DNA from 2 places in the Lactobacillus sp. W8172 genome. Region 1 is predicted to be linked to the other one. Evidence: predicted binding sites of a transcription regulator. Region 1 holds the regulator's gene; the other holds the start of a gene.
The links. The regulator LexA, encoded in region 1, represses DNA repair genes until DNA is damaged. The targets are predictions, from matches to a motif close to CNAACANNTGTTNG.
Positions count from the first base shown of each region.

Region 2: xerS (tyrosine recombinase XerS) is a predicted target of LexA. The motif match lies at 11,596-11,609, and genes of this name have one in related genera.

Region 1 is NZ_JACFPG010000001.1:155,861-172,836, reverse strand. Features, by position in the region: gene H3R21_RS00825 (ABC transporter ATP-binding protein) at 1-1,078, opposite strand, end outside; gene H3R21_RS00820 (YneF family protein) at 1,150-1,365, opposite strand; gene H3R21_RS00815 (DUF896 domain-containing protein) at 1,435-1,707, opposite strand; gene lexA (transcriptional repressor LexA) at 1,852-2,475, shown strand; gene H3R21_RS00805 (nucleoside phosphorylase) at 2,745-3,509, opposite strand; gene rplS (50S ribosomal protein L19) at 3,608-3,955, opposite strand; gene trmD (tRNA (guanosine(37)-N1)-methyltransferase TrmD) at 4,069-4,794, opposite strand; gene rimM (ribosome maturation factor RimM) at 4,784-5,299, opposite strand; gene rpsP (30S ribosomal protein S16) at 5,371-5,643, opposite strand; gene ffh (signal recognition particle protein) at 5,729-7,156, opposite strand; gene ylxM (YlxM family DNA-binding protein) at 7,160-7,501, opposite strand; gene H3R21_RS00770 (APC family permease) at 7,707-9,134, shown strand; gene H3R21_RS00765 (C69 family dipeptidase) at 9,197-10,621, opposite strand; gene ftsY (signal recognition particle-docking protein FtsY) at 10,656-11,918, opposite strand; gene smc (chromosome segregation protein SMC) at 11,921-15,484, opposite strand; gene rnc (ribonuclease III) at 15,497-16,183, opposite strand; gene H3R21_RS00745 (oligopeptide ABC transporter substrate-binding protein) at 16,315-16,976, opposite strand, start outside.
Region 2 is NZ_JACFPG010000001.1:316,091-333,066, forward strand. Features, by position in the region: gene H3R21_RS01480 (RluA family pseudouridine synthase) at 1-542, shown strand, start outside; gene H3R21_RS01485 (carbamoyl phosphate synthase small subunit) at 547-1,602, shown strand; gene H3R21_RS01490 (carbamoyl phosphate synthase large subunit) at 1,605-4,781, shown strand; gene H3R21_RS01495 (NFACT family protein) at 4,827-6,515, opposite strand; gene H3R21_RS01500 (MarR family winged helix-turn-helix transcriptional regulator) at 6,867-7,280, shown strand; gene H3R21_RS01505 (DegV family protein) at 7,354-8,229, shown strand; gene H3R21_RS01510 (SLAP domain-containing protein) at 9,083-10,063, shown strand; gene xerS (tyrosine recombinase XerS) at 10,466-11,551, opposite strand; gene H3R21_RS01520 (helix-turn-helix domain-containing protein) at 13,270-13,629, shown strand; gene H3R21_RS01525 (manganese-dependent inorganic pyrophosphatase) at 13,705-14,637, opposite strand; gene H3R21_RS01530 (LysR family transcriptional regulator) at 14,698-15,633, opposite strand; gene parC (DNA topoisomerase IV subunit A) at 15,774-16,976, opposite strand, start outside.

The DNA.
Region 1 (16,976 bases):
TATTATGCAGCACAGGAATTTGTGGCTCATCAGGATAGGCAAAGGATTTTACTTGGTATTTCAAATCACCTGCAATATCTTGAGCCTGAAGGCTTTGATCAGCATGTTGATCGGTAATTTCAGGTTTTTCATCAAGTAGTTTTTCAACTCGATCATAGCTTGCGCTACCTCGCTCAAGGATATTAAATAGGTAACCAATTGCAAACATGGGCCAAACCATATTCCCGATATAGGCAATAAATGATACAAGTTGCCCAATTGATAAAGCCTTGTGACTAACCAACAATCCACCATAAATAATAGTTATTGTATAGGTCAGTCCAATAAGAAGCGTTCCCAATGGGTCAAATAATGAATCCCACTTAAAGACACGCTTATTGATTTTTATCGTATCATTAACCATGTCATTGAAGACTTCAGTATCTTCTTTTCCTTGACCAAAGGTTTTTAGGACCTTAATCCCGGAAATCGATTCCTGAGTTTTATTGTTTAAACGAGAAAAAGCAGCCTGAGATTCATCAAACGCACCGTATAGCTGATCGCCTAATTTCCATGCCCCCCAGGCAAGAAATGGTAATGGAATAAGTGCAACGATTGTTAACCGCCAATCAACAAATACTATCATTGCGACCATTGTTGTTACACTCATCAAAAGTGAATCAACTAGTGTCAATACACCTTCACCCGCAACTTCCTGAATCGCTGAAACATCATTTGTGGCATGTGCCATTAGGTCACCTGTTCTATGGCGTTGATAGAATGTACGATCCATTTCCATAAAGTGCTCAAACAGTTTAGAGCGCATTTGCAATTCTAATTCGGCTGCACCACCCCAAATTTGACGACGCCAAAAATAGCGGAAAGCATATAAAACTAACGCAGCTAGTACAATGGCTAAGATTAGGGTCGCATATTCTTGCCAAGAAATATGACCTTTATCTAATTGATCAGCCATTAAACCCAAAATTCTTGGTGGTACTAAGTTAATTACTGAAGTCAGTGCTAGAAAAGCAACACCGATTAAATAGCGTTTCTTTTCCTTTTTAAAAAACCAGCCTAACTTAAAAAATATACCCATTTTTCACCTGTCTTTCAAAATAAAAAGGCGGAAGAAACAATCCTCCGTCTGATGTCAATCTAGTTAAGATTTTATTTTTGATGTTTCATCATGTTCATCACTTGGTTTACCTTTTTAGCAGAAGGTTTTTGACCCATTTGTGACATCATGGCAACAATCATATCTTCACTGATTGGTGGATTATCTTTAAAATATTTCTTCATGTATGCTCTAGCACCATAAAAGCCGCCAATAAGACCTATTAGCAGCGCTACAATAATTAATACAATTGCTAATCCTAAATTCATAAAATAATCACCTCAATTTGTCCAATAGTTATATCTTACCTAAAAAATAAGTAAATTAAAAGCTATAAATCAGTCTTTTCTCAAGCCTTTCTTACGCTGTGCTTTTTTTGCTTTTTCGGAAGTTACTTCTTTACCATTTTTATCTACGATAACCAAGTCTTCGACATCTTGTTTAAAGCCAGCACGGAAATTTCTGATAAATTCTTTGTGAAGTTTTTGTCGCTCCTCTTCTTCTTCTTTAGTTAATCCCTGAGCTTCTTTCTTATGGTATAATTCATTGATTCTATCAGTTAGTTTTTTTTCTTGTTCTTCAGTTAATCTTTGTTCATTATTTTCAGTCATTTTTGCACCTCTCATTTGTAAAAGTCTACCTTACTTTTTGGATAAAAAAAAGAATAATTATTTAGAACGCCTGTTTGTATTAGGCAACATTATTTGTTAGAATGTAGTTAATACAAAGAATTAACTAACGAATGGGAGAAAAAAATGACCAATAAGCAAAGTTCTAAGCAACTACAAATTCTTCGTTATATATATGATACCGTTGAAAAACGTGGATTCCCTCCCACTGTTAGAGAAATTTGCCAAGGAGTTGAACTCTCATCAACTTCTACAGTTCACGGTCATCTTTCTAGATTAGAAAGAAAAGGCTTAATTGTTAAGGACGCAACTAAACCTCGAGCACTAGAAATAACAGAAGAAGGCAAAAAGGCACTTGGTGTCAAGCCTACTGATATTCCCGTTGTTGGTGATGTCACAGCAGGTCAACCAATTTTAGCCGTTGAAGATATTGAAGATTATTTCCCACTTCCTCCCGATTTAGCTAATGATGCTGGCGACTTATTTATGCTACGAGTTCACGGCGAAAGCATGATTAACGCTGGTATTTTAAACGGAGACAATGTGATTGTCCGTAAACAAAGCTCTGCTACTAACGGTGAGATTGTTGTTGCAATGACCGATGAAAATGAAGCAACCGTCAAGCGGTTCTATAAAGAAAAAGATCATTACCGTTTACAGCCAGAAAATGATACTATGGCACCAATACTCTTGAACAGCGTTCATATCTTAGGTAAAGTGGTTGGCTTATATCGAAACAACATTATTTAGAAACTATTTATTACACCATTGAAATTTACGAACTAGTTTTATTCGGAATTCAATGGTTTTTTTCTACATTTTTTGAGTCGCATCTAAATAAAGCAGAAATGCAAAATTTGTCCTTTTATCTTTCCACAGCAATTATTAAAATGTAATTCACAATTTTTTGAAGTTATCTCAGTATTGAATGCTGTTATATCAATATTTGTTTTAAACTTTGTGAAATACAGCATGGTTTCACATTGGTTTCACACTTCCATTTTTCACAAAGTTGGAAATTAAATGTTGGCTATAATATTTGCCGCCAAATTAATGGCTGCCTCATGAGCATCCCTGCCCCAGCCTCTTTCATCATGCTTTTCTATGTCTTTAAGAGAATCTGCCGTAAATAATATTTGTGCAAAGTCGACCCCTCTAAATTGTGCACACGCAGCCATTGCTGCACATTCCATCTCTACACAAGAAGCTCCAAATTCCTTGGCCTGCTTTACTTTCTTGACTGTTTCCCTAAAGAAACCATCAGTAGTCCAGGTAGTTACTTCTTCAACCTTAAGACCTTCTTCATTCAGCAATTTTTTGGTCTTAGTTAAAAACTCTGACTTTAAGTCAATATACGTTCCTGGTTTCATATAATGAAAGGATGTGCCCTCGTCTCTAATAGCTTTTGTAGGCACTAGAAAATAGTTCTCTGGTAAATCAACTAAGCAGCCTGCTGATCCTATTGCTAAAATCTGTTTAACACCATAACTTATTAGCCAATCTAATAGCTCTACAGCAGCTGCAGCACCTATTTTTGCCTGACAAAAAGTAATTTTTTGTCCATCTAAATCAACCTCATATATTGGGGTTTCTCCTTCAAAGCAGTCAAAGAACCCAAGATTTTTATGAGGATAACGAGCCAAAAAATCACTGATTACATCAGGAGTTAAGAATGCGAACAGTAACTTAGGCTGAAAACGAAAGTTATTAATCTTTTTTTCATGATCTGGTTCTAAAACCGCCCGCGGTTCAGGATCAAAATTTAACAAAAATGGTTCTTTCATAGTTCTTTTCCTCATTAAAAATATTTTAATGAATATTTTAACATAAACAAAAAAGAATCACTCCTTTACGGAGTGATTCTCTTTTATTTAAGCGTGAATTAACGACGCTTTTCTGCGATTCTTGCAGATTTACCATGACGTTCACGTAAGTAGTAAAGCTTAGCACGACGTACACGACCGTGACGTAATACTTCAATCTTAGCTACTCGAGGGTCATTTACTGGGAAGGTACGTTCAACACCAACACCAGAAGCAATCTTACGTACAGTATAAGTTGCAGCAATACCTGCACCCTTACGCTTGATTACAACACCTTCGAACATCTGAATACGTTCGTGAGAACCTTCAACAACACGTACGTGAACACGAACAGTGTCACCAGCACGGAAGTCAGGAATATCATCACGTAATTGTTCTTTAGTTAATTCTTGAATTAATGGATCCATATTTTTCTCCTTCTTCGGCATTCATCAACGATTATCTACGCCAGCGGAACACCCATAACTATTAGTACATTACAATTGCACCTTTGTTATCTTAGCAAAGAGAGCTTGTAAAATCAAGCCTTTGTGTCTTCTTGTTTAATCTCTTCTAACATGATTTTTTCTTGAGAACTCAGTTCATAATTTTTCAGTAAATCAGGCCGATGCACGTATGTTGCTCGTAGCGACTCTTTATGACGCCATTCATCAATTTTTTGATGATTACCAGAAGTCAAGACAGCTGGGACCTTCATTCCCTCAAAATCTTCTGGTCGAGTATACTGCGGGTATTCTAATAAGCCATGTGCGAAGCTTTCTTCAACTGGAGAAGCTGCGTTACCCAAAATACCAGGTAATAGCCGTACAGTTGCGTCTACCATACTCATCGTTGGTAATTCTCCACCAGTTAAAACATAATCTCCGATTGAGACAGTTTCATCCGCTAAATCATAAACACGCTGATCAAAACCCTCATAATGGCCACAAATAAAAGTCAAATTATCTTCTTTTGACCATTCCTGTGCCATTTTCTGATTGAAAGTCTTTCCTTGTGGAGCTGTAATAATCACTTTACCTTTATTGGCAAGTGAGTCAAGTGCTTTTTTAATTGGCATAATCTGTAAAACCATGCCTGCACCGCCGCCGTATGGAGTGTCATCAACATGATGATGAACATCAGAAGTAAAGTCACGAAAGTTAACTAAATTTAGTTCCCATTTACCGTCTTCAAGACCACGGCCAAGCATTGAAGTTGTTAAAGGAGTGAACATATCCGGAAAAAGTGTCAGAATATTAACTTTCATCTCGCAAGCCCTCCAATAGTTCTACATAAACTTTTTTAGCGTCGACATCGACTTTTTTGACAACATCATCAATATAGGGGATTAAATACTCGTTGCCTGATTCTTCAGTAATTTCCCAAACGTCATTAGCTCCTGGAGTTTCAATTCCAGTGATTTTGCCCAAGTCACTACCATCTTGATTATCAATAACCGAACATCCTAAAATATCACGGTAATAATAATAGCCTTGTGGCAGTTCATGTTGTTCAGTCTCGCTAACAACCAAGATTTTTCCCTTGAGTAATTCTGCTTGCTCAATTTGATTAATCTCTTCAAATTGAATAAGCCAGAATTGTTTAAACGGTCTGCTACTCTTAATTGTCAATTCCGTTTGCGGATCATCTTTCAATGATAACTTGCTCCCAGGAGCAAACCGTTCATCTGGGAAATCGGTAATTTGCGTTACTTTGACTTCTCCAGTTAAACCATGTGTCGTCAATATGCGCGCAACGTCATAAAACTGCATCTTTTCTCCTAAATTTAAACCAAGAAAAAAGTTTGAAGCAAACTACTCCAAACTTTTTCTAACAAATTCAATTATTTGTTGAATTTTGATTCGTGCAACTTCTTCATTAAGCCAGCGCTTGAAAGAAGTGAACGTACAGTATCTGAAGGTTGTGCACCCTTCTTCAACCATTCAAAAATCTTGTCTTCATCAAGCTTCAATTCCTTAGGTTCTGAAACTGGATTGTAGTAGCCTACTTCTTCAATAAAACGACCATCACGTGGCATTCTTGAATCTGCAACAACTATTCTGTAGAAAGGTTTTCTTTTGGCACCCATACGGCGCATACGAATTTTTACTGACATAAATTAATATCCTCCTAAAACTTACGAATAATAATATAGCATGTTTTTTTGAGGGTGTAAAGCTTTTTCCCTTAACAGGTAAAAACTAAGAATGATAACGTTTGACCTTCATTCGCTTCTTCTTATTTTTCTTAAACTTCTTGCCCATTCTTCTCATTGCAATTCTTCCCATTGGTGAATCCATACCAGGAATATTCTCCATTCCTTTTAAATTCCCTTTGGTTATCTTACTCATCATGTCACGAGCTTGCTTAAACTGCTTAATCATTCGATTAACTTCAACAATCGGTCTACCAGATCCAGCAGCAATTCTCCTTCTGCGACTTGGATTTAACAATTCAGGATTTTCACGCTCTTCTTCTGTCATTGAAGAAATAATTGCTTTAACATAGACGATTTGCTTTTTATCAAAATTGACATTTTTTAGCTGAGGGTTATTAGCCATTCCAGGAATCATCTTAACAATCTGGTCTAGTGGTCCCATCTTTTCAACTTGTTCAAGCTGATCAACGAAGTCATTAAAGTCGAAAGTATTCTCCTTCATCTTTTCTGCTACTTCTTCAGCTTTTTTGGCATCGTAATCTTGCTGAGCTTTTTCAATCAGAGTAAGCATGTCACCCATGCCCAAGATTCTGGAAGCCATCCGGTCAGGATGGAATTGTTCAAGGTCAGTTAATTTTTCACCTTGTCCAGTATAAATAATTGGCTTTCCAGTCACAGCTCTAATTGATAAAGCTGCACCGCCTCGAGTATCACCGTCTAATTTAGTCAAAATGACGCCGGTAATATCTAGGCGGCTGTCAAACCCCTTTGCTACATCTGTTGCTGCCTGACCAGTCATTGCATCAACTACAAGCAAAATATTATCTGGATGTGCAACTGCTTTAACTTGCTCAAGCTCTTCCATCAATGGTTCGTCAATTTCTAGTCGACCAGCCGTATCGATAATGACATAGTCATTTTTATTTTGATCAGCCTGTTGCAGACCATTTTTTACAATTTGCGCAACGTCTTTTTCATCCCGCTGACTATAAACTGGAACCTTTAATTGATCACCTATTTGTTCAAGCTGATCAATTGCGGCAGGTCGGTAGATATCGCCCGCAATCAATAAAGGACGGGCTTTTTCTTTTTCAATCAGACGATTAGCTAGCTTACCAACAGTTGTCGTTTTACCGGTACCTTGCAAACCAACCATCATAATAATAGTAGGAATGTGCTTAGATTTGTTGAGTGTTGTGGCACTCTCACCCATCATTTTAGTCAATTCATCATTAACAATCTTAATGACTTGTTGACCCGGATTTAAGCTTTCTTGAACCTCTTTTCCTAAGGCTTCTTGCTTAATCTTTTTAATAAAGTCTTTGACAACCTTAAAGTTAACATCCGCTTCGAGTAAAGCTAGTCTGATTTCACGACTGGCATTATTGATGTCCTCTTCAGAAATTTTACCCTTACCAGATAAATTGCGTAGAGCTTTTTGAATTCTTTCACTTAGATTCTCAAACGCCATGAATTATTCTCCCCTCATTTTGTGCAATAACTCGTTAATATCATTTAAAGCTTGATTTTGCTGTTTTTCTTTAATTGCAATGGAAATTTGACCTAACTTCTCTTCAATCTCATTATAGTCTTTTTGCATATGCAGTTTTTCCTCATAATTGACTAGCAGCGTGCGGCAGCGCCGTAAGTTATCATAAACTGCTTGCCGTGAAACTTGATGATTCAGAGCAATTTCACCCAAAGAAAGATCATTATAATAATAATCTTCAAAATAACTTTGCTGGTTTTTAGTCAATAATTTTCCATAATAGGCGTATAAATCACCTAGGACTTCATTTTTTGTTAGTTCATCCATTGCGTTCACCTTGAACCAGTATAGCAAAAATGCGCGTACTTGACGATCTAGAAAGATGAGTTTACCTAAAAAATCCAATTAAAGTTTCTTGCATTCAAAGATAATAGCTTGTATCATTACGGTGCTATTTTGACTAAAAGGTAAGAATACAGTAATGACAAGCTTTTGCTTGTTAAATTTAATATAACACTAAGGAGATTTTTGTTTGAACTTTTGGAAAAAAATGAATCGGAAAGAAAATCCAGCCATTTATCAGGAAAAAGATGGTCACTTGGTCCGCACTTTAAAAGTCCGAGATTTTTTAGCTTTAGGTGTCGGAACAATTGTTTCAACCTCAATTTTTACCCTACCTGGTGAAGTTGCTGCCCTGCACGCGGGTCCCGCCGTTGCAATTTCCTGTGTAATTGCTTCAATTGTTGCTGGTTTGGTTGCATTTGCCTACGCTGAAATGGCAGCAGCAATGCCATTTGCAGGCTCAGTTTATTCATGGATTAATGTTATCTTCGGCGAATTCTGGGGCTGGATTTCTGGCTGGGCACTACTTGCTGAATATCTTATTGGAATGGCCTTTATCGCCTCTGGGCTTTCAGCCAATTTCCGCGCTTTAATTGCTCCACTTGGGTGGCAACTACCAAATGCGTTAGCTAACCCTTTAGGAGTAAACGGCGGCTTCTTTGATCTCATTGCCTTAATTGCGATTACACTAGCTGCTCTGATTGTTAGTTGCGGTGTATCTAAAGCTTCAAAAATTGAAAATGTTTTAGTTGTAACAAAAGTTCTGGCAATCCTTTTATTTGTTGTTGTTGGTCTAACCGCAGTACAAAAAGTTAATTTCATTCCCTTCGTTCCTTCATACCGGCCTACTAGCCACGGTGCTTTTGGGGGTTGGCAAGGAATATATGCTGGCGTTTCAATGATTTACATTTCCTTTTTAGGTTTTGACACAATCGCTTCAAATTCAGCTGAAGCAGTCAATCCGCAAAAGACAATGCCGCGTGGAATTATCGGTTCCTTGCTTATTTCAGTTGCATTATTTGTTGCTGTTAGTCTAGTTCTTGTAGGAATGGTCCCTTATCAACAATACCTTAATTCAGCAGAACCAGTTGGCTACGCATTAAGACAAACGGGTCATGGCATGGTCGCAGTTATTGTCCAATCTATTGCAGTTCTAGGCATGTTTACTGCTTTAATTGGCCTTTGCTTGGCTAGTTCACGTTTGATATATTCGTTTGGTCGTGATGGGATGCTACCTAAAAAATTAGGAAAATTATCGGCTTCTCGTCGTCCAACATGTTCGCTATGGACAGTTGCAATTATTGCTATCTTTATTTCTGCCTTCATACCGTTTACCTTTTTAACGCAATTGGTATCTGCAGGAACTTTAATTGCCTTTATGTTCGTTTCAATCGGAATTTATCGCTTACGTCCGCGTGAAGGAAAAGATATTACTGATCCAGCCTTTAAAATGCCATGGTATCCGGTTTTACCGTTCTTAGCTTTCTTAGGATCTTTCGCTGTTTTCTGGGGATTAGACATGCAAGCTAAAAAATACATGTTCTTCTGGACCATTATTGGGCTTATTATTTATTGCTTTTACGGAATCAGACACTCAACGATGGATAAACGAAATTAAATAGCATTAAAAAACCTCCTAGTAAAAACTAGGAGGTTTTTTCACTTATCTCTAAAAGTGACTTATAGATTAGCATCCATATTAAAGGTTAGCTTAGACATATTGATAGAATCAATCATCATTTGTGCCCATAATTTTTCTGAACGTTTTCTAGTATATGCAACGGTCTCTTGATTTGCCTTCGTTAAGTAAGCAGTCAATTCAGCTCCAGATTTTTCACCGGCACCTTCAATAACGTCATGTACACGGTGACGATAGTATTGGTTCAGTTCATTCAAGTAATCAGTATCTAACTGAACAAATTGTGGGTAATGACTCTCTACCAACGCTGCAAGTGACTTGTAGTACCACCAAGCGTCATCCATATTGTAATCCATTGAAGTATTGTTATATGAAGGATCAGTATCATTCATATTAGCAAAAAATGGAACAAATGGCGTGAATGTTGGTCCACCAATACAAAGCCACATTACAGCAGCCTTGTCGTCTGGCACATCATTTCTTATTTGTAAGATATGCGCATTTTGAGTACGATTAAGTCCAATTGGACGGAAGCGGTGCTTTTCTTCTTCAGTGCCCTTACCAAAAGGATCATATGGAGTGTTTTGATAATGACTACCTAAAACAAATTCGATATCTTCACGAGTGATTTTTTTAGCAGCACGTCTAATAAATGGCAAATCACCGTCTGTTGGATCTTGTTCAATCTCTGGATTAAAGTACTTTTGACCATACCAAACACGGTTAGTGTTGTAAAAACGATCTTGTTGACTGTAAGTACCAAAAATATGGCGGAAGTTCCAGCCTTCATGATCGACATTCAAATGATGTTCCTCAACAAACTCGCGAATACCGTCACTCCACATGAAGTTGTCAGTATCTTCAAAATCAACTTGCTCAATTGAAACACGATTAGCTGCTACAGCATATGCATCATCTGGTATACGTTCAGCTACCCAATGATGACCGGTAACTATTTCCATGTACCAAATTTCGTCTTTATCACCAAACAGAACAGAGTTTCCAGCTGGTGAACCATATTTAGCAATTAATTTCCCTAAGTACTCAACACCGTTTCTAGCAGAATGAATGTATGGCAAAACAACTGTCTGCATACAATCTTCATCAAGACCATCTTTTACAAGGGGATCATAGGCCAATGCACGTTCATTACCATAAGTTGATTCAGTACATGACATTGCAACATTTTCTTGATTAATTCCACTTTCATCGTAGTAACCACGATTTTTATAATCAACATTAGGAACTGCTGGAACTGCTTGAGCATCTTCTGGCAAATCCATTTCAAATTTGTTTAGCCAAGACTTAATTTTACGGCCCTTTTCACCTTTTGCGGCAGGTTCGATAATGAACTTCTGTGGTGTAATTGGACGAAAAGTATCATCGTTTCGGCAGATCATAGTCGAACCGTCAACAGAAGCATTTTTACCTACTAAAATTGTGGTACATGCGCTATATTCTTTCATCAAGTATCTCCTCTTTTTGTTCTATCTTTATATCTTAAACCAAATCGTGGAAAAGACCAACTGCATAGTCTGCGGCATCAAAATCGGCTAAATCACTTGCTTTTTCACCAAGACCAACCAATTTCACAGGTAATTTCATTTCGTTTCTAATTGCCAAGACAACCCCACCTTTAGAGGAACCATCTAATTTAGTCAAAACTAAACCCGTTAATTTAGTTGTTTTGTCAAAGTCTTTTGCTTGAAGTAATGCATTCTGGCCAGTTGAGCCATCTAAAACAAGCAACGTTTCTGTTGGTTCGTCAGGAGCTAATTTTTTAATTGTTCGCTCTATTTTTTCAAGCTCATTCATCAAGTTCTTTTTGTTTTGCAAGCGTCCAGCAGTGTCAACTAGCAAGTAATCAACTTGTTCGTCTATTGCTCTCTTAGTTGCATCATAAACTACCGAGGCTGGATCGGCTTGCTCTTTACTGGTAACAACAGGAACATCGACACGTTTACCCCATTCAACTAATTGTTCAACTGCACCAGCTCTGAAAGTATCTGCAGCAGCAAGTAAAACAGATTTACCTTCATCTTTAAGACGTTTGGCCAATTTTCCAATTGTGGTAGTTTTACCAGCGCCATTAACACCAACGAAAAGATAGATGTTAGTCTTGCCATCATCATGATGACTTAGTTTTTCGTTTTCGCTGTCACCATTTTGATCGTATAGCTCAACCATTTTCTCAACAATAACTTTTTTAAGATCATCGCGAGATTTAGCCTTTTGTAGTTTAGCCTCATCCCTCAAAGCATCGGTTAACTGCTCCGCCGTTTCGTAACCAACATCTGATTCAATTAACAGCTCTTCTAGATCATCAAAGAAGTCTTCATCAACCGTTCTGAATTGTGCAAAAAAGCGATTCAAACGAGCACCAAAACCTTGGTTCGTCTTCTCTAATCCCTTTTCATATAACTCAGTCTGACTTTCAGATTGTTGTTCTTCAGAACTGGTTTGATCCTCTACTTCATTTTCCTCATTATCTGTTGAGTCAGAATCAACATCTTCTTGGGCAGTATCTTCTTTATCTTGTTCAGTCTGCTCTTCCTCAGCATCGCTAGATTGATTCGAAGAATCATCTTCCGGATTTTCTTCTGCTGTTTCAGCTTCTTCTATGTTTTCGTCTTGTGCCGGTTCTTCACCATTAGCTGTTTTTTCACCGTTTTCTTCTTCGGCTTTCTCATCTTTTTTGGTTTCTTTATCTGTATTTTCATCTTCACCAAATAAAGATTTTTTTATCTTATCAAATAATCCCAAAGTTAATTCACCTCATCTTTTAGTTCTTTTAATGAAACCGAAAGTACCTGCGAAACTCCCGACTCCTGCATTACTACCCCATATAACTGATCCGCGCGTTCCATCGTTCCACGTCTATGCGTAATAACAATGAACTGAGTATGCATATCATATTCTTCCAAAAAGTTGGCAAACCTAGTTACATTAGCATCATCAAGAGCGGCCTCAACCTCATCTAAAACACAGAACGGAACAGGTTTATATTTTAGCATCGCAAACAATAACGTAATCGCAGTTAAAGCACGCTCACCACCGGAAAGTAAGCTTAAACGTTGTGACTTTTTACCAGGTGGCTCTGCCATGATTTCGATTCCAGTAGTTAACATATCGTCCGGATCAGTTAAAACAAGTTTAGCATTACCGCCGCCAAAAACTACTGGAAATAGTTGACTAAAGCTCTCAGCAACTGCGGTAAATGTCGCTTCAAATCTTGAACTAACTTCTTGATCCAATTCGGCCATCGATTCGCGTAAATTGTCACGCCCCTTGATTAAGTCATTTTGTTGATTGTTAAGGAAGTCGTACCGTTGCTTAACATTCTCATACTCTTCAATTGACTTTAAATTAACTGGCCCAATATCTTCAAGTGACATTTTGTGTAATTTTACACTCTTTTGAAGTTGTTCACGGGTTTCTTGACTATTTGGGCTTTGCGCCTGATTCAAAGCAGCTTCAAAACTCAAAGAATAATCTTTACTTAATTGGTCAAGTCGCTGATCAATTTGACTAGTTAGACGAGCAATCTTAACTGAGAAGTCTTCTTGTTCACTTGCTGCATCTTTGCGCAAATCATAGTTTCTACTTGCCACTTGATCGAGCTGATTAATCTTAGCATCAAATTGTCCCAGCTTTGAACTAAGATTATTTAAACTAGCTTGTAATTCTTCTTTTTCAATAGAGCCTTGCTTAATTTCTTCATCCATTTGCTTTTTCTTAGCCTGGTCTAGCTCGCCACTATGACTGAGGGAAGATAATTTTTCGGACAAAGACTTAAGCTGAGCTTGATGCTGTTTCAAGCTTACGGCCTTGTCATTTTCTTGTCTAGTTAAGTTTTCCAACTTATTAGTATAAACAGCAATTTGCGGATCTAATTCAGAAAGCTGTGCCTGAACTTTTTGATTAAGCTCGGTAAAGTTTTTGATTCTATCTTGTATCTTGCTAATTAATTCTTTTTGTTGGTCAATTTTTTTGACAAAATCAGCTTTTTGTTTTTCAGCTGACGAAATCTTTTCTTTAATCTTTGCAATTTGCACGTCACGTTCTTGTTGATGAGCTTCCAGCAAACGTTTGGCAGCCTTTAATCGATTAACTTCCTTCTCCTGATTTTGAAAAGAAAGAGCAGCTTCACCTAAGTCTCTGCTATATTCTCGTTCCTTGTTTTGTAGCTGAGTAATTTCTTCAGTTAAAGAATCACTAGAATCAGATAGTTCAGTAAACTGCACTTGATCCTTTGCCATTTGCTCTTTCAGTTGAGCAAGTGTTTTCTTTAATTGGTTAAGTTCAGAAACAGTCTGGAGCGGGGAATTATTTTTTTGATTTCGCGCTCCACCTGTCATTGAACCACCAGGCGAAATAATATCACCATCGAGTGTAACAATGCGATACCGAGCAACTCGTTGCCTAATCTTCATTGCATTATCGATTGTGTCAACCACAATTGTGCTGCCTAACAAATAACAGATTGCAGCACTAATATCTTCTTCAGTAGAGCTTTTGACAAGCTGGCTTGCTATCCCTTGATAGCCGTCATAAGATTCAACAATCTTAACTGTTGAGGAAGGTATTTCATTTACTCTTAAACCATCAAGTGGTAGAAAAGTGGCACGACCACTATGATTCATTTTTAATCGATTAATCGCATCCCGCGCACTAGTGCGAGAAATGGTGACAAGATCTTGAACTCCTCCACCTAAAGCAGTAGTCATTGCCGCTTCAAATTCAGCCGAAAAAGTAATTAGTTCTCCAACCGCACCAATAACTCCTGGAAAATCACTTAAGTTATTAAGCACATTTTTTACACCATAATAATAGCCTTCATGCCGGTTTCTAATGTTTTTAAGTGCTTCATACCTAGCATTAACCTGACTATAGCGCTGGTTATTATCACTGACTACTTGACGCAAATTAGCTAAAGTTGCTTGTTGACTAGCTTGCTTGTCAGTCAATTGCTTTACATCGGCTCTAGCTCTTTGGTGTTTTTCTTTTAATTTTTTTCCTTGTTCACGTAGCCGTTCAAGCTCACTATCCGCTTTTTCTAGCTGATTAACTACATCATCATTCTGGTAATCACTATCATCGCTAGTGCGCTTAAGTTCTGAATTTAAATAAACAATTTCATTATTATTAGAGGTTTGATCTTGCAAAAGTTGAATATAATCAGCTCTTAGATCGTCTAATTTCTTATTTAATTGCTCTGGATTTTCATCCAATTGCTCGGTTAGCTTAGTTCTTTTATCTTTCAGCTGAGCTTGTTCTTCAGCCAGTTCCTTTTTTTGTTGAAGTAGCGCCGCAGATTCTTCTTGTAAGTCAGCAATCTGCTTTTTTAGATCTGCTAGCTCCTTCTGATACTCTTTCTTTGTTGCTTCACTATACTGTTTGCTTTGCTCAGCAACCTGCAATTCAGTATTCAAATCAGAAAGTTTCTTTGTCAAAGCAAGTAGTTTTTCCTGAATTTGTTCGCGTTCATCATTTGCTGCTTTGTACTCTGAACGCTTGGCAGCAACAGCTGCTTGAGATTCTTTCACTTCACTATCAAGCTTTGATAAAAGAACTTGGTTTTGATCAGCTTTTTCTTGAACTGCCTTTTTTTGTTCATCTAAGTCTTCAATTTCAAATGCTAATAGAGTTTTTAAATCTTCATCTAAACTATCTTTTTGAAACTGATATTCCTTAGCAAGTGAGCTTTGCTCATGTAGCGGTTCAATTCGTTGTTCCAGTTCCTTGACCAAATCGTTAATTCTGATTAGATTTTCAGTAGTTTGGTCTAATTGAGCACTGGCTTCTTCTTTTTGCTTTTTAAAATGTAGTATTCCAGCAGCTTCCTCAAATAGACTTCGTCTTTCTTCCGGTCTGGAATTTAGAATCTGATCTACTCGCCCCTGTGAAATAATTGCAAGACTATCTTGAGAAATTCCGGAGTCCAGAAACAAAGCACGGATATCTTTTTGCCTAACACTACGCTTATTGATTAAGTACTCATTATCCCCGGAACGCAGTATTCTTCTGGTAACAATTACGTGGTCATCATCAAAATTGAGTTCACGTTTTTTGTTATCAAAAATCATTGAAACTTCAGCGCGATTAGCGGGCTTACGAAATTCACTACCTGCAAAGATGACGTCTTTCATATTTGACCCACGTAGTGACTTAGCACTCGATTCACCCATTACCCAACGTATTGCTTCAGTAATGTTACTTTTACCACTACCGTTTGGGCCAACTATTCCGGTAATACCAGTGTCAAATTCAATTTTAGTTTTTTCAGCAAATGATTTAAAACCATCAATGATAAGTTCTGTTAATGGCAAACACTTATCCTCCTAATTGAGTTCGTTTAAGGCAACCTTAGCAGCTTCTTGTTCTGCTGCCTTCTTATTATGCCCATTTCCTTGAGAAACCACTTTCCCATTTACAACTAACTGAACAGTAAAACTAGAAGGTGTCTGAACTTCTTTTATTACTTGATATTCAATTTTAACCGGTCCGTCCTGTTGTAAAAATTCTTGTAAGTCCGTTTTGTAATCCCGCGATGCATCAAAATTACCAGCATCAATTTCTGGGAAAACCGTTAATCTTAGAAAGTGCTCAACCGCATTCATGCCTTGATCAAGAAAAAGTGCACCGTTAAATGCTTCAAAAACATCTTCCAAGAGCGTTTTTCTGGCTCTTGCTCCTGCTTTTTCCTCACCATGACCTAAATTAATTTCAGCTGGGAAGCAAAATTCTTGTGCAAACCTAGCAAAGCCCTCGGTATCCACAATATTTGACCGCATCCGTGTTAGTTCCCCTTCATTAAGTTGAGGGAAATTACGATACAAATAATCTGAAATGGCTAATTCAAGAACTGCATCACCTAAAAATTCCAGTTTTTCATAGTCACGAACGCCATCATTCGGATGCTCGTTGGCATACGATGAATGGGTAAAAGCTTCCTCTAATAATTTTGGGTTATTAAAGGTAATCTTGTATTTGGTTTTTAATTGATTAATAAATTTTGTACTGACCATCTTTTCAACCCCTTTTTCTTTATAGATTATACCAGTTTTTACCTTTAAAAATGAAAAAGAAAACTATTACATCAAATTCATGTAATAGTTTTCTATATTATTTGGTCTATCAACCTTAATCAAGATTACTTTTATTTAGTAAAAGCTACTTGATACCATAGTGGATGTCCATTATTCATCTTAGACGGCTTGTATGAGTAACCCGTCAGTTTGCTGTTAACAGCGTCGATTTGATATACGTTGTATGTTGGAACAACAAATGCTTCATCATTCATATACTTTTGCCATTCATGGAATTTTTGAACACGATATTTATGATCAAAGGCTTTTTGTGAGTCCATTTCCTTCAACAGTTTAGTGTTTTCTGGAGTTACAAAACGTGAATAGTTCTGCATGGTTCCTTCACTATAGAGCTGTTCCTGTGAAGGTTCAGATGAAAGTGTCCATCCACCTAGAAAGACGTCAACCTTAGGATCATCATGTTGAACCTTGTCATAGAAGGAGTTAAACTCGGCTAAACGGCCACCGACCAGCTTAACATTCAAGCCAACCTTTTTCCACTGTAAGATGTAGTTTTGAATAATTGGTTCGTCGATCGGGGTCTTGGCCTTAGCTAATAAGTTGATCGTTAATGGCTTACCATCAGGAGTTGTACGCCATTTACCCTTTTTCTTGTAACCAGCTTTATCTAAAATTTGATTAGCCTTCTTGAGATTAAAGGTATAGCCCTTGTTACTCTTGTCGAAGTAATCGCCATATTGCGCAGGAATCAAGGTTGGGACCTGGAAACTCA
Region 2 (16,976 bases), 160 kb from region 1:
CTAGTCCTGAAGGTTTTAGACCTGGGATAGTTCATCGAATTGATAAGGATACTTCAGGCTTATTAATGATTGCTAAAAATGCTCAGGCACGTGAGTGTTTAGAAGAACAATTAGCGCACAAAACAAATAAACGTTTATATCTTGCAATTGTTCATGGTAATTTTGGTGAAAATTCGGGCTTAGTTGATGCTCCAATTGGTAGAGATCATTTTAATCGAAAGAAAATGGCTGTAACTGAAACTGGTAAAAATGCTGTTACTCATTTTACGGTTTTAGAACAATTTCAAAATTATAGTTTGATTCAATGTCAACTTGAAACTGGAAGGACACACCAAATTAGGGTTCATTTAGCGTATATTGGGCACCCAGTAGCAGGCGATCCGTTGTATGGACCGCATCATACCTTAAAAGGGCATGGTCAATTTTTACATGCTGCAGTCTTAGGCTTTAATCATCCTAAAACAAATCAGTGGCTAGAATTCAAAGTTGATCCTCCAAAAATTTTTACTCAGAAACTAACCGAACTAAGAGAAACTAAGTGATTAAATGAAGCGATTTTTAATTCTTGAAGATGGTAGTTCATTTGCTGGAGAAGGCTTTGGCGCCTCAATTATTTCAACTGGTGAATTAGCAATTCAAACGAGCAACTTTGGATATCAAGAAGCGTTAACAGATCCGACCAATGCTGGTAAGATTCTGGTTTTTACTACCCCTATGATTGGTAGTAACGGAATTAATGCTATTGACTATGAGAGTATTAATCCCACAGTAAAAGGCATTATTGTCAACGATGTGGCTAAAAATATTTCTGATAGTGAAAATTTTCAAGATCTTGATTCTTTTTTAAAGGAAAAGAATATTCCTGCAATTTCGAATATTGATACCAGGGCTCTTGTCCATCGCTTAGTTAAAGAAAAAACAATTAAAGCTTCAATTATGGATACTGACGATGAACATGCTTTTGATCAAATCAAAGCCTTAGTTCTACCAAAGAATAAGTCTGCAAGTGTTTCTACTAAAAATCCGTATGCTGTACCAAATGTTGGTAAGACTGTAGCAATCATTGATTTGGGTTTGAAGCATTCAATGCTGCGCGAATTGTCTTTGAGAAAAATAAACGCAACCGTTTTACCATATGACGTTTCCGTACCTGATATTAAAAATTTGCGGCCAGATGGTATCATTGTGTCAGGCGGCCCTGGGAAAGTTGAAGAAGTTAGTCCTACTCTTAGCCCTATTTTTGAAGCCTTTTATGGTCAATCTCCATTATGGGGAATTGGCTTAGGCTTTTTGGCGTTGAGTGATTATTTAAATTTTGATCTTGTCAACTTATCCAGGACTTACAATGGAACTAATTTTCCAGTAATTGAGCAACATTCAAACAAAATTTGGCAAACTGCGATGAACATTGACCAGTTAGTCGCACCTGCTAGTATTCAACTAGAACTTGACCAATCATATTTTGATTTACATAGTAATCTAATAGCTGGTTTTAGTAGTAAAAAAGAAAAGGTAATTGCGACCGCTTTTAATGCAGAAGGGGCTCCTGGTAGCCTAGACGCACTGGAAATTTTTGACAGTTTTATAAAGATGATGGTGTAATTATGCCTTTAGATAATGATTTAAATAAAGTACTCATCATTGGATCAGGCCCGACCTTAATTGGTAGTGTTTCTGAAACCGACATTTTAATTAGTGACGCAATCAAAGCACTAGTTGAAGATGATATTCAGGTTGTTCTGGTAAATCCAAACCCTGCAACAGTTTCAACTGACAAACAGCCCAAAGTAACAACTTACCTTGAGCCTATGACATTGGATTTCTTAAAACGGATTATTCGGATGGAAGAGCCGAGTGCTATTATCTCAGCTTATGGCTCCACGATGGGAATAAAAGTTACACGAGAATTGGTAAGTGATGGCATTCTAACCCAAATGGGTATTCGGTTACTGACAATCAATGAGCAGACCCTTCAAGTTAATACAGAAGAGAAGATGACCGCTTTTTTAACTAAAAACGGAATTTCAGCCAGCAGATACTTAAAATTATCTGGGCTTACTGCAAATGAAATTGAAAAGCAATTAACAGAACATGTTAATTATCCTGTTCTGTTAATTAAGGAAAAGCCGTACTTAAACGATAAAAAAATACTTTTTGATAATGCGCAAGATATTGCAGACTATCTTAAGGAGGAGCGTCAAAATGAAGACTTTCCTGAAAATCGCTACTATTTAACTGAAGATCTTTCTAATTGGGAAGAAATCATTCTCAATATTATCCGTGATAGTAATGGTAACGTTTTGTTTACTAGTTTGGCAGACAATATTGAACCGGTTTCCATTGATTCTGGCGATTCAGCCGCAGTAATGCCTGCTTTAACGCTTAATAATGACCAAGTCCAAACTTTAAGGAAAATCGCCAAAAAAATTGCCGCAAATTTGAACATTGTTGGTATTTTGAATATTCACTTCGCGGTCAAACACAATGGTACCAATTTTGCTGTGCGCGTCCTGTCCATTAAACCACGACTAACTCGTAGCGCAATTTGGTCACAAAGAATTGGCTTATATAGTTTAGGTTATGTTGTTTGCAAAGTAGCTATCGGTTACCATCTAAATGAAATCACAGATCCAATGTCTGGCCTCAACGCAGCGATTGAGCCAGCACAGGATAAAATAGCAATCAGGTTACCATTCTGGTCATTAACTCAGTCCGACACTAATCATTATCAACTTGGTAGTCAAATGCAAGCCAGTGGGGAAGCAATCGGAATTGGCCAAAATTTTGAATCAGCTTTTCTAAAAGGTTTAGCTTCAACCGTTAATGTCAAAATTGCAATTAATGAGTTCCGCAAAGAAATAGCAAAAAGTGACGAGGACATTATTGAAGATTTACTTCATCCTGATGAACTTCACTTAATTAAGTTATTAGCTGCAATCTCTAAAGGCTTTACATACCAGGAATTGCAAAAAATCATCAGCATCCATCCAGTCTATTATCAAAAATTTGAACATCTTGCGCATCTTGGTCGTCAATTAGCCGAAGAAGAAGTTACTGACGACTTGTTAATCGAAGCAAAAAAGAGAGGTTTCCGCAACCTGTTAATTTCAGATTTAACTGGAATCAATTTAAAAGAAGTAGAGAAGCGAATCGAACGGCTCCAATTAAAGCCAGCTTATTTGCAAATAGACGGTTCGGCTGGTGTTTATGAACCAAAGGTGCATGCTTTTTATAGTGCTTTCGGCGTACAAGATGAATCAATCCAGTTAGATTCAAAAAAGAAAATCCTAATCGTTGGAATGTTGCCTTCACAGGTATCAGTTACTAGTGAATTTGATTACATGGTAAGTCATGCAATAGATACTTTACATAATAATAAATATGACACTGTCATTATTTCCAATAATGACGAATCTGTTGCTACCAGCTATCAAAAAGCTGATAAAGTCTATTTTGAACCTATCACAGTTGAAAATATTGTTCATATTGCCGAGAAAGAAGGGATTAAAGAAGTTCTCCTTCAATTTTCAGGCAAAGAAATTAGTGGCTTAGCAAAAAGATTGATGAACAATGGCTTGAGTATTCTAGGAACGGGAGACGTTAATCCCAAAGATCGAATTGAGCAAGTCTTAAATTCTTCATTAGACTCACTAAGGCAAACCCAAATGATAACCACTTTAGATCAAAAAGCTGGAGAAAAATTTATCGAAGAAAATGATTTTCCACTTTTAATTGGTGGTTTCAATAGCCAAGGTGTAAAGCAAAAATCTGCAGTTGTTTATGATAAGCCGGCTTTGGAAAAGTATTTAAATGAAAATCAGTTATCCAAAATTTCATTGTCACATTTTATTGAAGGCAATAAGTATGAAATCACTGCCATATCAGATGGTGAAAATGTTGCTATACCGGGTATTATCGAGCACTTAGAACAAAGTGGTTCTCATGCTTCTGATTCAATCGCTGTGTTTAAACCACAAAATCTGTCTACACGAGACCAAAAACGTTTGACTGAATATACCACTGATTTAATAAAACAAATTAAACTACGGGGAATTTTTACACTTCATTTCTTAATTGTTAAAGACAATGTTTACTTGTTACAGATAAAGCCATATGCTGGCCACAATGTCGCTTTTTTAACCCAGGCATTGGGTAAGGACATTACAGCATGTGCTACTGAAGTTTTAACTGGTAAAAACTTAAATGAGCTAGATTATGAACGAGGCTTATGGCACTCAAATAACTTCATTTATGTTAAAATGCCAGTATTCTCATACATCGACTATCACAGTGAGAACACCTTTGACTCCAAAATGAAATCTTCTGGATCCGTTATGGGACGTGATACTGCACTGTCTAAGGCACTCTATAAAGGATACGAAGCAAGTGGTATTTATATTCCTAGTTTTGGTACAATTTTCATGTCAGTACGTGATGCCGATAAAAAGAAAACGACTGAGCTTGCTAAACGCTTTTATCAGCTTGGTTTTAAGATAATTGCCACGGAAGGAACAGCTAATTGCTTGGCTGAAGCGGGGATTACTACCGGAGTGGTAAGTAAAATTCATTCGGACTCAAACAGTCTCTTAGACAAAATACGACAACGAAAAATTGTCATGGTAGTTAATATTACCGATTTATCTGATTCAGCTAGCGGAGATGCAACAAGAATTCGCGATGAAGCTTTAAATATTCATATTCCGGTACTTTCAAGTATTGAAACAACAGAATTAATCTTAAGGGTTCTTGAATCTTTGTCACTAACCACTCAACCAATTTAAAAACTTAACTTTAAGCAAAAAGAGGATAAATGATTATCCTCTTTTTTAGTCTATTCTTTTACTTAAAACACGTTCTTCTTCTGGGGTTACCTCTATTGAGTTTTGCCCAGTATAAATTACAAAACCTGGTTTTGCACCATTTGGCTTCTTTACACGCTTATCTTGAACATAATCAACTTGCACGTGAGCTGAGTTTTTAGCTTTTGAAAAGTAAGCCGCAATTTCAGCTGCTTCCACGATATCTTTATCAGTTGGATCGTCGTCCTGTAAAATGACATGTGAACCTGGAATATTCTTAACGTGAAACCAGATGTCAGTCTTATTTGCCTTCTTTAAAGTTAGCCAATCGTTTTGATAATTGTTTTTACCAACTAAGACTGTTTTTCCAGAAGACAATTTAAACTTATTCAAATTTCGTTCTGATATTTTCTTCTTCCGCTTTTGTTTTTGTGGCTTTTTCAAATAGCCTTGAGCTGTTAGCTCATCTGTAATCTGGTCAATATCTTGCGGTTCAGCATTATCAATTGCAGTTTGTACTGAATCAAAGTAGGCTAAATTATCCTGAGCAATTTTAATTTGTTCCTTGACATGTTTAATTGAATCACGAAGCTTCTTATAACGCGTAAAATACTTTTGGCCATTTCGAGCAGGAGAGAGAGCAGCATCAAGCTTTATCTCAATCGGCTGATTATTTTCGTAATAGTTAGGTAATTCGATTTTCGTCATACCTGGTTTAACCTGATTTAAGTTGGCATTAAGAATTTCTCCTCGAATTCGGTAACCTTCAGAATTTTCAGCTAAATCCAATTGCTTATTTAGTTTACCAATTTTTTTGGTCAACTTTTTTTGCTCATTCTTTACTAGACGCTCTATTTGACCAGATTTTTGCTTAACCCAATCCTGGTTGGCTTGATCAAGATAAAAGTCCTCTAGAGCTTCATTAATGTCCGAATATGAGCGTTCCTTAGTTAAGTCAAGATGGTAGGGGAGGTATGAGAATATTTTTTGTTTATGCTCCGGAGTTTGTAAGATGAATGCTCCACTTTTATCAAATTGACCGATAAAAGTTGAAAAAGATGAGTAAGAGTAATCATCTTCTAAATAACCGGTTAGTTCATTCCTATCATCACGATCAAGTCCACCAATTTGGCGAGCAAAAGCTAGCGGTTCTTGCTCTGACTTTTGCTTATTAAATTCATTTTCAGTTAACTCAAAGCCATTAATACCAGGATTCAATGGTGGAAGTTCATATTTAGCTTTGGGTAACAACATTCTAGCCCTATTTTCATCAGGATTAATTCGTTTTAGCAAATCAATAATGTGACCATCATGTTCATTATAAAGAATAACATTACTGTGTCGTCCCATTAACTCAATCGATAAGACTAGTTTAACTTGGTCGCCAAGCTCGTTTCGATTGCTAAAACGCAGGTTTACAATTCGATCTACGCCAATTTGATCAATTCCTTGAAGCACTGATCCTTCAAGATACTTCCTTAACACCATAACAAAAGTAGGTGCCTTATCAGGATTACTTATTGATTGCTTAGTTAAATAGAAGCGTGGATACTGCGCGTTTGCAGAAATAAGTAATTGGTAGTTTTTTCGTTCTTTTCGAAAAGTTAAAACCAGATCCTGATCAAAAGGCTGGTAAATTTTAGAGAGTCTGCCACCAGTTAAAACTGGTTCAATACTCTCTAAAAGACTATGAATAAACAATCCGTCAAATGCCATAATATCACCTCAAAATACGCTTTCTATTATACCAATTATTTACAAATAAGTATCTAAAGAAAGTAGTCTCAACCTGAAAATAAGATACTAGTATTACTATATTAACTAATGGACCTTACGAAATTATTTATTGCAAAAAGCAGATATACTGGTAATATAGATTTATGGTTATCATTGCTACATAACTATAAGCTAAAAATAATATAACAGCTTTTGTAGCAATTTGGTTGCTACATATGGTTCATTTGTTTCACGGCTTGGCATATATCATTCATGCTGATGGTCGTTTTAACAAATTGAATTAACAGGAAATTGTTTTTATTTGTTGCTTTATAAGAAAAAGGTAGTTAAATGGATATTTTATCTTTTAGTACAATTGCAGAAAGTATTAAAAAAACTATTAGTAAAAAATGTGGCTTAAATCTTTCACAAACGCGTATTCTGCTATATTTTGGCAAGAATAATAATACTGCCCTCAAAATGGGTGACCTAGCTGACAAGCTTAAAATCTCTCTTTCCACATTGAGCAGACAGCTACAACAGAAAAAAACGCTTGAATTAGTAATTATTACTCGCTCAGAAAATGATTCTAGTAAAACTGTTGTTCTTAATGAAAAAGGGATTGCCAAAATCAAAGAACTCAAAAGTTCTTTGAAAGAGATCGAAGCAAACTTATTTGCTGGTTTTTCTGATAAAGATATCTCAGTTTTTAATAGTATGTTTAATAAACTAGTCAAAAAAGCAGAGAAGAATTCACTTAAATAGAAAGTCGAACCACTTGTTTTTTTATGCTATAATTCATCTATGTTGTACAGATTAGAATCGAAAGGTTATTTAGATGAAAATTGCATTGGTTACTGATAGTACTAGCGTTATTACTAAAAAAGAAGCTGAAGAAAACAATATAGTTGTTGTTCCTATTCCAATTATCATAGGTGGAAAAGAGTACTTGGAAAATATCAATATCACACCTGATCAATTGTTTGAAATGCAAAGACAAGGGGCTGATTTTCCCAAGACTTCTCAACCAAGCATTGGCGATATGATTAAGCTTTTCGATGAATTACATGATGAAGGCTATGAAGCAATCATTGCGATTACTTTATCCAGTGGTATTTCTGGGTTTTATCATACTTTATGCAATATTGCGGAGAATCATCCAAAATATAATCTACATCCAATTGATACAAGAATGACTGTTCGTTTACAAGGTGATTTGGTTTTGGCCACTTCAAGAATGATTAAAAATGGGTTAGATCTCGATACCATCCTTGAACGAGTTGAAAAAATTCGTTCCACAATTGACGAAATTTTTGTTCCTAATGACTTGAATAACCTTAGTAGAGGTGGTCGTTTAAGTAATGCTGGTGCATTTATCGGCTCAATGCTTAATATCAAACCACTGTTAACTTTTAAGGACGGTAATATCGTTGCATTTGAGAAAATTCGCTCAATGAAGCGTGCTTTTTCAAGAATTAAAAAGCTGACCACTCAAAAAATTGATGAATTACCTTATAAAGATAAAATCAAGCTTTTCATTATTGACTCAAATGATAGTGAGCAGGTCAATGAAGCTAAAGAGTGGATAGAGAAAGAGTTCCCTAACCAGAATTATTCTGTCACTACTTTTAGTCCGGTAATTGCTACGCACTTAGGTGAAAAATCGTTTGCAATTGGCTGGATGATTGATATTGATAAGATTGATTTGGGCTAAGTAGAAGCAGCTTATAGGCTGCTTTTTTTGTAACTTGAGGTAAATAAACAAATAAGCCTGCTGTAGCAAGACTATTTGGTGCAATCTTTACCCCTGTGGCTTTGTGCTTTGTAGCAACTTAATCTAAACATTATGTTAAGTTGCTTTAGTTTAAAAAATTAGTTCATTTAATAGAGGATAGTTTTATTATCTGAATAGACTTTTTAAAACTCACTAACTTTAATAGAACCACTTAAATCTTTTAGAAGTTCTAAGGTGTCATTATTTGGTATATTGGTTGTTGTTATGCACAATGTTATATCAATTTTTTCTGATTAGTATGAACATTCTCGTTTATTATCTGGTAAATATTGACTTTTTTGCTGAATACATCATAAATTAGTCCAATAAAACCTATTTATGCTACTAGATTTCCCTTTTTATCTTTATTTCATAGTCATGGGAGAATAGATAATAGTCTTTTGTGGTATCGATAGTAAAGTTAGATGTTAGGAGCAATTGAATTTTTGAGCTTGTGTAAGACCTATTTAATATACGTATTAGTCCTAAATCCGATAGGATTGCATTCCAGTTATTAATAGTTTTAGGGCTAAAATTCTAGTCCTTAGCCATTGTGTCAATGCTTACGAATGAATCTCTTTTTTGTTATTAGCATGATAACAGTAGTAGATATACAGGCTAATAGTTAGTGACTTGATTAGTGGGAGATAATCTTTTATCCCGGTAGATACTAAAAAGTAACCGTTTTTTCATTTTTGCTTAATTAAGTAATTAGACATCAAGAAAAATAACTACTAAAATTAGATACTAAAGTACATAGTTGTTAATTTTTTAAGATAATATGAGGTATATCATGAAGAAAACTAAAAAAATACTTATTAGTTTAGCGGCTGGATTATTGGCAACAACATCTGCAGCTACTTTAATAACTAAGGCAAATCAAGTTCACGCAGTAGAGACCGCGGAGAAAACTCAAAATGCCGCAGAAGGTATGTTAACGTTAAATCACAAAACCCGTGTTTATAACAAGAAGGGGCAAAAAAGATATTCTTATCTTGGCTGTAACGGCTTACTTAAGAATGGCTCAGAGGTTAAGTATGCTGGAACAGTTGAAGCAATAAATAATCCAGATGTTAAGCGTTATTCATTTCATGATAATGACTGGAACTGGTTGTATTTACCCTATAAGATAATTAAAGGTAAAGAATACTTTAGCATTGGTCATGGCGGTTATATCAAAGCAGTTAATGTAGGAGCAATTAATGGGCAACCGCTATATACAGATGGAATAACTACCACTACCAAAGCATGGTCATCACAAACCAATGTACCTGTTTATGATAATCAAGGTAATAAAACTTCTAAAAAGCTAAAAATTGGTCAAAAAGTCGCCTTAGATAGACAAGCAAATATTTTTGATCTTACCGAAAAAGGTGACGGATACAATGGAGGCACTAATTTTTATCGACTGAAAGGGTCAAATGATTTTATAAATCGGAATAACGTTAAAAATGTTAAACACTTCCTACCGGAGTACACTAACTATACTCGGGTGTTGTTTGTCAATGATGCGTATTTATATAACACAAAAGGTGAAAAAATAATAGAGAAAGATAATAAGCCACTTTATCATAAAGGGGATGGCGTTACAGTAACTTCTATGGTTAATATTACGGATAAAGTAACAGGTGAAACTGTACCATTCTACCGTTTGGCCGATCAATATCTAAATATTGATCAAAAGAGAAGTAATGAATGCTACATAAAGGCTTCTGATACAAAGATTATGTGGGGAAAGCAACTGGAGCCTACTAAATTAGAAGTTAGTAAATAGTAATAATTGTTTTAAATAAGCTAAAGCAAGAAAATTTTAAAGCTTTCTTGCTTTTTTCTCATTTCCCTTACTTAGTTCATATCCTAGTGTTTCCCAACTAAGGGAAATGTCAAATGCTTAAATTGAATAGGCAATGTATCTGCAAGTAATATCTATGCTTTACAACTAACTGCGTATTGATCAAACAAACCCCTATATAACATGAGGTTTTCCTTTGCAAAGAACTTGGCGGTAAATTCGTTGTAAACACTGAAACGACCGAATATGATTATTTTGACGTTGATCATCTTCCACCATTATCAGTAAATGATACTACTGCAGATGAAGTAAAAATGTGCTTAAAGGCTGCACATGATCCGCATTGGCAAGTTATTTGTGACTAACATAAAAAAAGCTGGATAGTTAATCCAGCTTTTTTTCTCCTTGATTTTTAACATTAGCAATTTCATTTAAAGCATCACGCTGTTTCTTTTGGTCAACATGCGTATATAAGTCTGTTGCCGATGTGCCTTTTTGGCCCAATTGTTGCGCAACGAGCACTTGATCTTTAGTTACCCCATAAAGTTCGGAGGCAAGCGTATGACGCAACTTATGCGGTGTTAACGGATGGCCAAACGCTGCAGAGTATTTATTAACCATTTTTTCAATTGCACTAGTTGTAATTCTCTTAGTTTGACCATGCCATCTGGTAAGGAAAAAGGCATTCTGCTTTTTATCAGCAAAATAACGCTTCTTACGTATTTCTCGATAACTGTTCAAATACTTAATCGTCCACTTTGCAATTGGCACGCTGTCGCGTTGACCACCTTTTCGGGTTACATCAAGTGTAGCTTTCTTTAAATTGATGTCAGCTAAGTCAATTCCTGCACACTCAGAAACTCTTATTCCAGTTCCTAAAATAAGGGCAATAATTGCCATATCGCGTTCTTTATTAATTTTAAAAGATGGCAGGGCATGCTTGTTGCACTGCTTTTCAAAATTTTTATCAATAAAATCCAAAAACTGATATTTTAAATCACCAGTATACATATGAGACTCCAAAATATGTGCGCGGTAGTTTAACGTTTTTGTATTGTTAAGTGAGTCAATCTTCAACATAACATTTCTTTCGAAATAAGGCTCACCATTGTTATTGTCGGCTGTGATGGTTAAAAACTTAAATAAAGAGCGCAATGCATTGATTGAGCGGTTAATTGTAGTGGGGGAGTTCAAGTTACCCTGCTGATTTTTAACATGCCCCAAGTAATTGATATAAAGCATTATGTCGTTACGCTGAAGATTAGCCAAAGTATCAGTAGTAATATGCTGGTTGTCTTCAGCGTCAGATATTCCTTCTTGCCTTAACCAATCAAAAAAACGCCTGATTTCAGTCAAATATTGGTAAGAGGTTGCTAAAGAGTGATTGGTACCAAAATTATACTCTTTAACAAAATCCGGCATTTTCTTCAATTCTTCTTCAATAAGGTCTAAGTACTTTTTAGTTTCCACGTAGTTCTCCTAACTATGCTTTTTAATCATTATAAAGCAAAAACGGAATGTATGTTTGTCTTTTTGCTAAAAAGAGTGATTTAATCCTATTTTGTAACTGGGGGAGCAGAAGGATGGGGGAGTGAGTAATAGTCAGACTACTTTACATAGCATTTATTTTATAAAGTACATCCTAACAAATTAATTCATCTCAACCATCATATAGCTTGACGCGTAAGGAATATTTACTTTAGGTTATCAAAACACTAGAGAAAAGGGGCGGTTTTTATCTATTTCATGAAGTAAAGTCTATTTTATTGGTGGTTTCCTATGATTTATTAGGCATTTGCTCACGTCTCTAACTTGTCCGCAAATCTATCTAAATCGAACTGACATTTTGTATTTTTACCGCAGAACCAGTTTGAATTGCTACGAAGAATTTAAAAAGCTGATCTTTAAACCTAAGATTAGCTTTTTAAATACGCGATAAAATTTTTGATAAAAAAGTTTAACTTGTTTTGACAACTTTAAACAAGTTAAACTCAAATAAATTTGACTAACAACTAATAGTGTACGTTTATACCTATCATTAAAATTATAGTTTTAATGATAGCAACTCAAAAAATAGTTGAGTCACTTCATTTTTTGACCCAAATTGAATATTTGACCATATGGGATCCTTTAAGGAATAAACGCCCTAATTTCTCTACAGATATAATTAACTGAATAGTGAATTTCGACAATTTTCTACTTTTGTTCAAAAATCGTTTTTCTACCTTAATTGAGTGAAAATTCTGCCGAATCATCTAATCGGTTTGATCAGTTGATCAGTTATCGAGCAAAAATGATTTTAACGCGCTTAAAATCACTCTAACAGCACAGCAGAAGATAGTATCCGTAAACAAAGTATTTTGGTCCTATTAAACTGATCTTTTTAGACAATTGAACTCAAACATTTGCTTAACAAAAAAGTTTGATGCTAGTACTAGTAATTTAAATACACGGGTAATGCTCTCACTGATAAATAATATTCTCTTCAGTTTTTTATATTTAACTTTACATAATATATATTATACGAAGTTATACATATAAAAATCATAAGACCTACTTTTCAATTTATTTCTATTTTTATTTCTTTTTTCCCACTATTCATTTTAAAAAAATAAAATGATGAGCTGTTAATGCTTAAAAAAGCTCAAGTAGACACAGATTGATTTAGTTGGTTGATCTATGGGTTTAGCGACAATTTCTAACCAGTATATATTGGTGAATTAGCGCATTGCTTTTTTGAACGTTATTTATTTAAGTGCGTCAACGATGCTACTTCATTACTATTTTTATTTTTGGGTTTCAAATCTAATAAATGGTTATAAAAAGCTTTTTCTGTATTTACTATTTCTAGTTTATATATTATTATTAACTGTCCAAAAACTGGTTTTAGAGAAATTTTGAATAGCATTGGCAGTACCTATTTTCGTGACTTAAACTATTATTTGCAAGCTTTTATCTCTTCACTTTAGGTTTATTTTTTTAGCCCTTTTTATTTGCTTTTTTTTGTTTTTGTCCTACAATACTATCTGGGGTATAGTTAAAAAACAATTTTGCTAATCTGTGGCTTTAGCTACATTACTAGTTAAATTGTTTTGTTCATTATTTTTATTGTTTTAATTTTTAATTCTATAATTGTTCTGTTATTATGGAAGATGGAATTATATTTTTGAAAGGGTTGAATTTATTCCATGAGTATAAATTTAGGAAAAGAAATATGCCGTCGTAGACGCGAACAGAAACTGACGCAGGAGGATCTCGCTGAGTTAAGCGATTTGTCAGTTAACTTTATTTCACGTCTTGAACGTACTAAGAATCAGAATATTAGTATTCAGAAACTCGACTCAATTGCTAGAGCCCTGAACACTACTACTCCAGACATCATTATGAATGCTTATCGCTTTAAAGAAGTTAAAGTCGAAAATCATCATGATAATACACCTGTATTTATCAAAAAAGTTCTTAATGAATTAAGAAAGATGTCTCCAGAAAAAGCTGAACGAGTATGTAAATCTTTTATTGTTTTAGCTAAAGAAATAAATAAAGAATAATTGTTTCAAATTAAATATCAAACAAAAACGAGCTAGTTTTACCTAGCTCGTTTTTGTTTTACTATTTTAAATTTCTTATTCAAAAGCCTCTGTTAATTGAGGCACTACCTGCTTTTTACGAGAAACAACACCTGGTAAGTCAATTTCAGAATCAACAACTTTACCAAATGCCTTTTCAAAAGCAGCTTTAGCATTATCATTTCCTACTACTACAAGTGCCTTTGAATCCGAATCGAGTACATTAGTGATTAGCAACATAAATAAATCATAGTTCTCAGCTTCTGAGACATCTTCCATTGCCTTCAAGAAGCTGTCCTTGCGTTCCATTGCCTCAGGAAGATCAACAACGTTAATTTGAGCTACACGAGCAGTTTGACCGTTAAGTTCAAAGCTCTTAGCATCAAGGTCAATTAACTCTTCTTCAGACTTATCAGCAATGTTCGTACCAGCCTTTAGTTCTTCTAAGCCGTAAGATTGGTAATCGACACCTGCTATTTCAGCCAGAGCTTCAACAGCCTTTTTATCCTTATCAGTAGTGGTTGGTGACTTTAATAGCAAAGTATCAGAAATAATTGCTGACAGCATAATTCCGGCAATATTCTTGGGAATTTCGACATCATTGTATCTATATAAGTCATACATGATTGTACTTGTACAACCAACTGGTTCATCAAGATAGAATAATGGTGAAGTTGTGTTGAAGTTCATGATTCTATGGTGGTCAACAACGTGTGTAACTGTCACTTTGTCAATATCAGAAACACTTTGTTGTGGCTCATTATGATCAACCAACATTACCTTATCTACTTCATTAGCAGCAGTTTTAATTACTCTAGGTGCTTCAAAACCAAATTTCTTTAATGCAAATGAAGTTTCATCATTAGCTTCACCAAGTGCTACTGGTTCAGTATTATAGCCTAATTTATTTTGTAAGTATGAATATGCAATTGCAGTACCAATTGCATCTGTATCAGGATTTTGGTGACCAAAAATTAGCTCTTTTTCCATTAATTTTCCTCTTTTTCTTTTATATTTATCTCTTTACTTAGTAGTTTACCTAAATAATAGTTATTCGTCCAAGAACTTTTTCAGTTCCGTTAAAATGCTCTTAATACGTGGCACGTCAATCTTACCCTTACGATAAATAATTGAAACAGAATATTCTGGAGTACCTTCTATATATACAGGAGTTAAATTAATTTCACTCTTATGCAGTTGATAATATGAAGAACTGACAAATGTGTCATAACTTGTTTCTTCCGCAGTCTCTACTAATTGCTCAGTTGAAGAAAAACTCAATGGAACTTTCATACCATTCTTAGCATTAATTTTGCTACCAAATTTTTCCTTCATCAACTGTGTTAAGTAAAAGTTGTCTGGATATGCCACCCACTTTTTGTCCATAAATTTTGAAGAAGGGTAAGCCTTCCCTGCTTCTAGTTCGTGATCATGAGTTAATACTGTAAGCCGGTCTTCACAAATCTGCATGTACTCATATTGATTATGCAGATTAACCTGACTTTTCTTTATATTTGCAGGTACATAGAACAACCCAAAGTCTATTAAATTATTATCGAGGTTATACCACAAATCTTTGCGATTAAAGTAACAAACGTTAATTGTGATATCTGGGCTTTGCTGATTGAAACGAATTAAAAATTTTCTTAATAGCTCAGAACTAACACTGTCTAAAACTCCAATTGAAATATTACCTTTATCAGCTTGAGTAAACTCTTGGATATCATTAACAACAGAATTGATTGTTCCTAAAAGCTTAATTGCTCCCGTTTGTAATTGCTTGCCGGCTTCAGTTAGATAGAGTTTCTTGCCCATTTGCCCAAATAAAGGTGTCCCAATTGCATGTTCGATCTTTTTAATTTGTTGAGTTAAGGCTGGCTGCGTAATTCCTAAAATTTGCGCCGCCTGAGTGTAATTCATGGTATCGATTAATTGCAAAAAATAATGTAATGACTTTGTTGATAGTATTGTATCTGTTTTAGGCATATAAATTAATCCTTCTATCTTAACAATAATATAACTCTATTTATATGCTATTATCGTTCAAAAACCCCTTCATGTCAAAGAGTTGTTCAAAATATACCGCTGCAAGATCTATTAAATAACAGTGTATGTATAAATATTATTTACCGTGAACTAAGGGGGTTACCGATTCTTAAACTAACAGGTAAACCTTCACTTGTAGTATCTATCACAAATGAACCATTTGAATAGCGATCTCCAAGTGGAAATTCGTTCGTATTCACTTTAATGTGTCGCTTACTTGAAGTTGTAATCATTAAAGTATGATCTTGACCATATGAGGCAACAGCAACAACGCGGTGTGGATTATTCTTCAGCTCACGTAGAACGAGAACTCCTCTTTTGGCCCGAGATACCTTATTAATCAGATTGGCTTTAAACTGCTTAAATGCTCCTCTCTGGGTAATTAATCCTACACGCATTAGATCAAGATAGTCAGGTTGGATTAAGACATAAGATACAACAAAGTCGTCATCTTTCAGATTAACTGATTTAACTCCAACGGCCTTTGCACCCGATTCAGGTATTTCACTAATATCATAGCGAACTGCATAAGCATTATGAGTAAATAAAATTATTTCTTGCTTAGAATCCGGTTGAACCAAGTCAACTCGTACAACCTTACTATCATTGTTTTTCATTTTAATCGCAGTAATTGCTCGCGATTTATATGTTCTGGTTGGCTGTAAGTTTGTTAATTGTAGCTGCTTAATATAGCCATCATCTGTTGCTATTAAGAAGTTAACTTTTTGATCCAACTGCTCAAAGTCAAAGACACGAATTATTTGTTCATCATTATTTAGACCTATTTCTTGTGATAAGTGCTGTCCAGTATCTTTCCATTTCGTCTCAATTAGTTCGTTAACGGGACGGAAAATCACATTACCACGATTGGTAAAGAGATATAGGCCAGTAAGTGTAGACAAAGTCTTCTCAAATACGACTTCATCCCCATCAGGAAGACCATTTTCTTTATCATCACTTGACTGCCATGATCTTAATGAAGAGCGCTTTAAATAGCCGTCTTTACTAATCAATACACGAACTTGTTCATCCGCTACTAACGCCTTTTCGTCAATTTTAATTTGTGCTGTTTCTGATGAAATTTCTGTTCTTCTCGGATTCCCAAATTCTTTCTTAACAGCTGACAGTTCTTTAATAATTTCCTTGTCTAAAACCTTTGAATCTGAAAGAAGTGTACGATATTGCTCAATTTTCTTATCAAGTTCTGCTTGCTCAGCTACCAAAGCATCAACATCGGTATTGGTTAAGCGATACAGTTGCAGAGAAACGATTGCTTCTGCTTG